DNA from 2 places in the Paenibacillus sp. OK060 genome. Region 2 is predicted to be linked to the other one. Evidence: riboswitches for the same ligand, from Rfam matches in the RefSeq annotation. Region 2 holds a riboswitch; the other holds the start of a gene.

Region 1 (4,427 bases), on a different contig from region 2:
ATTTCGCTTGAACTGATAGCCGGATCTATGATACTTTTACGTCATAGGATAGGCTTGGGAGGTCAAATTATGGAAGTATTGAAACAACGAATTTTACAAGAAGGTGTAGTCATGTCAGATCAGGTGCTGAAGCTGGATGGTCTGCTGAATCACCAGATTGATCCTGCATTGACGATGGAAATGGGACGTGAATTTGCCGCTCGTTTTCGTGAGAGTGGTGTAACTCGGGTCATTACAGTGGAGTCTTCCGGGATTCCGGTCGCCTTTGCTGCCGCACATGAACTGGGTGTTCCTCTGGTATTTGCCCGTCGCAAAAAAACACTTTTGGCTGACCCCGACGCCTACTGTGAAAGAGTACCTTCTTTTACGAAAGGGATCGTAACAGATATTATGGTGTCCCGTGAATATATTCATGAGAATGACCGTATTTTGTTTATTGACGATATCATTGCGAATGGCGATGCCGCTCGTGGTGTCATCAAAATTATCGAACGTTCGGGTGCGGAACTGGTCGGATTCGGTGTCGTGGTCGAAAAATGTTTTCAGGCCGGAGCGCGCACTATTCGTGAGCAGGGTATCCCGGTTGAAGCGTTGGTGCGCATTCGTTCACTGAACGATGGCACCGTGCAATTTGACGATAACGAATTGTGACTTTTTAAAGGAAAAAGTGCCTATTTTTATAACAATGCCTTTGCATGACCGCTGATTTCATTTATAATGGGGTTATGTTAGGGAGAGGAGGCAACACCATGGGTAACCAACCGGCAACAGAACAATTTTTTATTGATAAGCTGGCGGAATCGAAAGTACATTTTGAGCGTGCCCTGGATTGTAAACATACGGAATTCGATGACCTTTATCCCTATATGATTGAACATCCTCAATTTTTCTGGTACAAACGCTACGTTGCCTGGTCAGAATTGCTGACGATTGTAGGCTTGTGCGAAGAGTTGTCCTTCGCTTGGAAAGAACAATTTACACCGCATCAAGTGGAGTACCTTGAAGAACGTGTGATGTCCGCCAAAGTGCTTGATTTTTGGTTTGAGAAGAACGACAGCAAGGAGCACGCGCAGCGGTAACTTTCAGTCGGGACATACTTTCGAATGACATGACAGTCCAATACAGTCACGTGAGACCTAAATGACTTTTCATTTAGGTCTCTTTTTGTAAATAATTTTTTTGGGAAAGTAGGCGCCATAAATATGATCAGTGATGCACAATTGGATGCACTGCGTTTATCGGGTGAAAAAGTAAGGGTAGTACGGGACGAGATTCAGTCCAATGATGTGACAGGTATTGTAGTGGCTTGGGACGGGGAGCAGGTACTCATTCGCCGTCAGAATCGTCGTGTGGTCAAGCTTGATCGGAATTACCGATATCAATTGTTCAGCGAACCACGCGAGAGCCTGCTCGAAGAATAGGACATGCCTATTTAGGTTCATTTACCATGGATGTTTTGGCATAATTACACCTCTCGGGAGAGAAGATAGGTACAGTGAGAGCTTGTAACATATCAGCCGAGAGGATGTGCGGTAACCATGACACTGATGAATGATAAGGTTCATGCCTATAAAGATCAGATTGGTGAATTAAGCGATGTGCTACCAGCAGTGGTGAAGTCTTATCATGAGTTCACTGGAGAATGCTTTCAGGCAGGGGCGATTGATGCCAAGACCAAACAGCTGATTGCGCTGGGTATTGGACTGTTTGCGAACAATGAGGTATGTACGTTTTACCATGTGGAAGAGGCACGTGCCAAAGGAGCGACCGATCAGGAGATTATGGAGACGGTTGCTGTGGCTGGAGCGGTAGGCGGAGGCCATGCGCTGTCTCAGGGTGCAATGAGAGTACAGAAGGCTTTACATTAAGTATAGAAGTCTACAGCACACCGGATTTGTAAACAAAAGCCCCAAACAAAGAGGAGGTCCCGGATTCACCCGGAGCCTCCTCTTTGCGCTATATCAAATCAAACTTATATTTTACCCAGCATTTTGTTATACATAAATTGTCCTGTTACCCGGCGTGCTGTTACGTAACGATCGTTGAAGTAAGGATTGGATAATTGTGTGATGCTGACACCCTTGCTGCTTGAAGCATGAGCGAACTGTCCGCCCCCGATATATACACCTGTATGTGAAATGCCATTGCCCATCGTATTAAAGAATACCATGTCACCAGTACGCAGATTAGCTTTGGATACCGGAGTTCCGGCCTTAGCTTGTTGCTGGGAAGTGCGTGGTAATTCAATGCTATATTTGTTGAAAATATATCTCATAAATCCAGAGCAATCAAATCCGGCCATTGTTGTGCCGCCCCATTTGTAAGGTATGCCAGTCATGTTGTTAACGACGGTGTTAATACTGCTTGCCTCTGTGCTTGCTGCACCGGATGTAAATAGAACTGCTGCTCCAAAAATGGAGATGATAAGCTTTTTCAAAATTTTTGTTCTCCCTTCGATGCCTACGGAGTTAGCTAAGGGTTCGGTAGAAGGTTCCCTATATTTCCTATGTATAAGAATAATTCACCCAAAATGGTTCCCCCGTTTTCAAACATGAAACTCGGCAAATGAATAATTAAGTTTTTGTAACCTTTTGAAACTATATTGCATAAATGCGAAAATGTCAAACCGATTTTGAACACTTCTTATCATCTCAATGTTAACGGAATTATCGCTATTTATGTAGAAATAACTCGAATATTGGGTTTTAATAGATGACAAAAAAGTAACTACTGTTTCAAATGGAGAAAAATTGGATAATTTATTGGCTTTCTCACATTTCGATTAGACGATACCTATAGGTTAAGACAAAGAATTTGTTACATATTGTTGCAATTATTGACAAAATTCATTGTTTTGCATAGAATTCTTTTTGTATAATCCACTTATTGGATGAAAAGAAATAGTTTGAGTTTAAAAACAAATATAAGGAGGGGAGACGCTCAAGGAAAACAGTTTGCAGAAAATGAATTGGGGAGTGTTCTAAACGATGTTGAAGGCACAAGCAAGGTTTGCATCTTTGGTAATGGCATGTACAATGATTTTCTCTGTTGTCGGAATGGTATTTCAGCCTGCTGCTAAGGTATCTGCTGCAGACGCATCTGGAACGACAGCAAGTATCTCAGATATTTTGAAGAATCAACGTCCTGACGGGGGATGGAAGAAGGATTACAAAGAAACAAGTGGTGAGTGGGCCAAATCTACGATTGATAATAAAGCTACATACTCAGAAATTAGAAGATTAGCCAAGGAATTTAAAAAGACAAATGATCCGCGATATTCGGCTGCTGCCATCAAAGGAATCAACTTTTTGTTAAATATGCAGTACTCCAATGGAGGATGGCCACAAGTATACCAGAGCTCAGGCTATCACAAACACATTACCTTCAACGACGATGCCATGATTAATGTCATGTACATGCTGGATGAAGTAGGTGCACGTAAAGGTGATTTCTCATTCATCGACAGCTCTCTTGCGGATCGCAGTAAAAAATCAGTTGCCAAAGGTGTAGATGCTATTCTCAATACACAGGTTGTAGCAAATGGTAAACTGACTGCATGGGGACAGCAGCATGATTCCAGCTCCCTAAAACCTGCAGGAGCAAGGATATATGAAGTGCCTTCTCTAAGTGCTGGAGAGAGCAGTACGATTGTAAAGTTTTTGAAAACAAGACCGTCGAACTCGAAAATTAAGGCTTCCATTCAAGCGGCAGAAGCCTGGTTCAACAACGTGAAAATTACAGGATACAAGTATGTCAGAGAAAACGGAGATAGCAAACTCGTAGCTGATTCAGGTGCATCGCCAATTTGGGCACGTTTTTACGAAATTGGAACGGATAAACCGATCTTCGTAGGACGTGATGGGGTTGTGAAATACAAACTCAGCGATATCGATAAGGAAAGAAGAGGCGGGTATGCCTGGTATGGCAACTGGCCTTCAAAGATATAATTTATAAAAAGCTTTATCATTGAAGGCGAAATTATATTTTTTTTGTTGACACTAATTACCTGCACATGATATATTATCTCTTGTCGCCGCGATATAATTTCTCGGAGATAAGACATACGCGGTCGTGGCGGAATTGGCAGACGCGCACGGTTCAGGTCCGTGTGGGCTAACCCCCGTGGAGGTTCGAGTCCTCTCGACCGCATCATATGTAACACTAAAAAGGTTCCTAGAATGGCATTGCTGCCACTCTAGGAACCTTTTTTATTTGTTTACAGATTTTGATCTTTGCTTTTCCTGATTCTTTTCAACCCATTCCCTCGGCTTGAGCAAAAATGAAGTTTCCATTTGTTTATTTATCCATTAATGGAAATATGTTTGTTCTGCGACGGTTTGCCCCTATATTTCAGGTTAATTGTACGTAAAATACCGAATTGTACCTATCTTGGGAATGCCTCATCCACTATTCTCTTCTCGTGTGGA
Region 2 (4,427 bases):
CTGAAGGAACGTTATTTCTACGCCGCCAAAGCAGCGCTATCCAATTATAGCAAGTGGTTTGGCCCTTATCCGTATTCCACACTGTCCATCGTTGTCCCGCCCAAATCAGGGAATGGCGCAGGGGGAATGGAATACCCTACCTTGGTCACCGCCTTCGGTGCAGATGATTCTGCTCCTGGCTACGATCTGGAACGCACGGTTGTGCACGAGATTGGGCATCAGTATTTTTACGGCATGGTCGCGAGTAATGAATTTGAAGAGGCTTGGCTGGACGAAGGATTCACCTCCTATGCAGAAGACAAAGTAATGGAACAGGAATACGGACTTATCCCGAATCTGCCCGTACAAGCTGGTCTCATTACTTCTCCAGCTTCACTGACACAGGACTCCTGGAAGTTTGATTCCCAGAATCAATATGCAGCAAACGTATACACACGAGGCAAGCTTGTATTACTTGGAATAGAACAACAGGTTGGTGCTAAAACGATGGAGCGTATTCTCTCGACCTATGTGAATAAATACCGCTTCAAACACCCTACTTCGTCTGATTTTCAAAAGGTCGTGGAACAAGTGACGCGTACATCCTGGACCGATTATTTTAATCAGTATGTATACGGCGATGGCATGGCTGACTTTGCAGTGGAAAAGATCGCAATCAATCCTATCCTGAAAGACGGCCAAACGTTGTACGAGTCATCGGTTACATTGCAGAAAAAAGGGAGTGAATATAAGAAGGTTCCTGTTCGAATTATGTTCGAAGATGGGAAAACCATGACGAAAGAATGGGATGGTAGCGAGGAGCGCATTACCTACAAACTGACCTATACTTCCCCTGTTTCCTGGGCTATGACTGATCCGCTATACACGATTGTGCTGGAGAACCATCATATGAACAATTTTCTGAAAGCCGGACTGGATGAGCCAACTAAATCCCGCTGGAGCATGAGCGCAACCAAAATTATAGAAGCCATATTCGGAAGTCTGTCATGGTGAGGTGGATACAGTGAAAGCGAAAATACGTGAAGGCTGGTTTCTCGTCCGTCAGCATATGTTCATTGCGGCACTCTTATTTCTCTATCAATTAGTATGGGGATACTTTCTTTATCGGATGGTGCAGTCAGCTGTGGTTCCGCTGCTCCTGCGTTATCCTGACCCTGATACAGGGGAACTCAGTACGATTTTATTTAAAATGGAGAGCCAACTCGGTCTGACAACGAATCCGGAGGTTCACCGCTATTTATGGATTTTAGGGGCTATGCTGCTGATACGGATTCTGATTAGCCCACTCATTCAGGCAGGGCTGCTCTACTCGCTCCAGCATTATAACCATTCGGAAGAGCGCATTCCATTCATTCGCGGTATCAAAAATTTATGGAAACCGATGCTGTTGCTCCACACCATTCGGACTATATTACTGCTGCTACCCGCTTATTGGCTCGCGCCAAAGCTCTATTCCATCTTTATGGAAGGTTTTCATTCCCTCCATCTGCTCTTGCCTGGTATTCCCTATGTTGCTGGTTGGATTGTATACGGGTGGGTTATCCATCATGTCCTACTGTACATGCAGTTTGGTATCTCAGCTCCCGATGGGGAAGGCGGAGCACGTGGTACGTTTCAAGCTATATGGATTGCACTACGCCAAGTCATCACTCTAATCGGCATTGCTGTCCTGCTGGGCGGCCTTCATCTGTTGGTCTTTGGTGCCTTTACTTCAGCTTCATGGTTACTAACCGGCTTAACTGGTCTTATACTACAACAAACGTATCCACTTGCCCGGTGCTTGCTGAGCCTGTGGAAAATATGTGCCCATTTCCGCCTATGGCAGTCCAACTCGGTCAAGGATTAAATTAAACGGTTAAAAACGGTTACCATCTCTATGTAAAGTTGTATTCTTCAAATGCCGTTAAACAAGCAAACCTCGACCTTTCCCCGTCAAAGGTCGAGGTTTTTTTTGTTAATTTTGTTGTTAAACGTTGCCAAAGTGATATACCTCTGTTACAATAATCGCAGTGAGTTTTTAGTAACAACTTTGTAATCTTTACCTTCATATTTGTAACTACTTAAAATTTAATCGTCATTTCTTGATTTCGCAGGTGCATAACTAGCATAGCCAAATTCCTAGCACCTGGGAAGCGGGGGAACCAGTTATGGGTGAATTGATCTTGCAACAGAGGGATCATAGGGGACCTTCAACCGAATCCTTAAGCTAACCTCGCAGGCATTGGAAGGGGTATATCTCTTGTTTAAGAAGAAATTAACCGCAGCTGTACTCAGCCTCACATTCGCATTATCGCTTGGAGCAGGCAGCGCATTCGCAGATTCGAAAATGGACCAAGTTATTGATTCAGCAATGGGGACTACATACAAAAGCGGAGGAACAACGCTTAACGGCTTTGACTGCTCTGGATTCACAAGTTATGTATTCGACAAGCTGGGCATTGATCTGGCTCGCCAATCGAGTTCACAATTCGACATGGGTGATTCGGTATCCCGGATGGAAATGAGACCAGGTGATCTGGTATTCTTCAATACAACGGGCAAAGGGGTCTCGCACGTAGGGATCTTTGTAGGGAATGGGAAGTTTGCACACTCCTCTTCTTCCAAAGGAGTTACAATTAGCGAATTAAGCGAAAGCTATTGGGCCAACCGCTATGTTGGCGCTAAACGTATTATGAGCACGGACGCATATGAGACATTGGCCATTGAATAGGGACAAGCCGAGCAACGTCATGCTGTAACAATAACTTTACTGTAACGAAGCATAATAGAACCGTCTGGTACATTCTCCGCAGGAATGTTATCCGGCGGTTTTTTTGTACTTCGTTTCCTTAACATATTCGGGATAGCTATCAAACCTAATTTTAACTTTTTTTAAAGCTATTTTTCATTGCTTCGCCCGTGCTCTTATAATGTTTTTACCCATCCCACTATAATATAAACGAAATTACCGGAACTTTTGTTTCACTTTTTTTCAAAAACGAGGACTTGCCAAATGAACGCCTCTTTTGTAGAGTGGAAACAAGCTTAGATATGGAATGACATATGTATATATGTATATGGACAAATCAAAATCATTATAGCTTGTTCACAATGAGAGGAGCGTGCAGTTGTATGGATGAAGCCCCTGTGACGTTTCACGTTGTGCCCATGCAAGAAGAACACGCGGAACTAATCTGCGATTGGCAGTATGACCCGCCTTATAATATTTATAGCTGGCTGCCCTGGGAGCAGATGAAAGCACTTGAAGTGGAATTCGGCGATCCCAAGCTACGGAAAGAACAATATGCGGTGGTGCTGGGAGAGGATCAGCAGATTTGCGGTTTTGCTCAATACTTCCCGCTTGAAGGTGTCACCCGCATTGGGCTTGGCATGCACCCCGATCGATGTGGTCATGGACAAGGGACGGCTTTTGTCTCGGCCATTGTGCAGGAAGCCATTCGCCGGAACCCTACAAACGAAATTGATCTGGAAGTTCTGACCTGGAATGACCGGGCCATTCGCGTCTATCTAAAAGTCGGATTTGTTACGCAGGATACATACGAACGACAGACACCGAGCGGTTTGAAACCTTTTTACTGTATGGTCTATGAAGGTCCACGCGAATAAATAGGGCTTGAAATCACCCTAAAAAGTTCCCGGTTATGTGATTAGTTCAAAAAATTACCACAAAATGCTATGATGTCACTACAGGTTCCGTTATAATGATATGGATAGTTTCAAGTTAGATGATCTTTCATTCTGGAGGGGACATAAGGGATGCACAAATGGATCATGAGCGGGGTATTTTTTGCAGCGTGCGCTTTAGCTATTGTACTAATGTTTACGCTTCCAGGGAAAGAGGAAGTTGCGGAAGAAGCGAAACCGACAATGCCACAAGTTACAATGGATGCAGGACAGGCTGAGGCACTGGTCAAAGCAAACTGTATTACCTGCCACGGCGATCAGCTTCAAGGGGGCATGGGCCCTAGTCTGCAGAAGATTGGCAGCCAGGACGATGTGGAGAAGATTTATACGACCATCGTCAAAGGTAAAAGCGGCGGTATGCCTTCGTTCAAAGACAAGCTGAAGGATGAAGAAATCGCGAATATTGCGATGTGGCTGGCGGAGAAGAAGTAATCCAAGATGTTCAAGGCGATCAGTTTGTGGCAGGGGGCATGTATAGAGAGTGTGATGGCTTCAATCATCCTCTGCTCTTTACTCATGCTCTAAACCACGCTGGCGCTAGACGCACAACGTAGTCAACCCTTATTGGTATTACAGGGTTGCTGGATTTATCCATGGTCATACAGAGAAGAGGCTCTTACTCTCCCATGCTGGGAAGTAAGAGCCTCTTGTTCATTTCAGGGATGCTCCGATGAAAACAACCATCATGCTATGGCGCCATCTAGATGCATTAGCGTATCCTGCCCGCCGGCTTCTGATTCAGC

What was found. Region 2 has a riboswitch for cyclic di-AMP ahead of BLS14_RS31830 (C40 family peptidase). Riboswitches for the same ligand answer to the same signal wherever they lie in the genome.
Region 1: it holds a riboswitch for cyclic di-AMP, as region 2 does, so the genes downstream of both, BLS14_RS00560 (C40 family peptidase) here and BLS14_RS31830 (C40 family peptidase) in region 2, are expected to answer to the same signal.

The regions. Positions count from the first base shown of each region.
Region 1 is NZ_FNFR01000001.1:108,770-113,196, forward strand. It holds gene BLS14_RS00540 (xanthine phosphoribosyltransferase) at 70-651, shown strand; gene BLS14_RS00545 (hypothetical protein) at 750-1,079, shown strand; gene BLS14_RS00550 (hypothetical protein) at 1,203-1,421, shown strand; gene BLS14_RS00555 (carboxymuconolactone decarboxylase family protein) at 1,539-1,868, shown strand; gene BLS14_RS00560 (C40 family peptidase) at 1,973-2,437, opposite strand; cyclic di-AMP (ydaO/yuaA leader) riboswitch at 2,443-2,574, opposite strand; gene pelA (pectate lyase) at 2,988-3,947, shown strand; tRNA gene BLS14_RS00570 (tRNA-Leu) at 4,066-4,149, shown strand.
Region 2 is NZ_FNFR01000018.1:28,223-32,649, forward strand. It holds gene BLS14_RS31820 (M1 family metallopeptidase) at 1-993, shown strand, start outside; gene BLS14_RS31825 (hypothetical protein) at 1,004-1,846, shown strand; cyclic di-AMP (ydaO/yuaA leader) riboswitch at 2,099-2,236, shown strand; gene BLS14_RS31830 (C40 family peptidase) at 2,240-2,710, shown strand; gene BLS14_RS31835 (GNAT family N-acetyltransferase) at 3,112-3,606, shown strand; gene BLS14_RS31840 (c-type cytochrome) at 3,757-4,116, shown strand.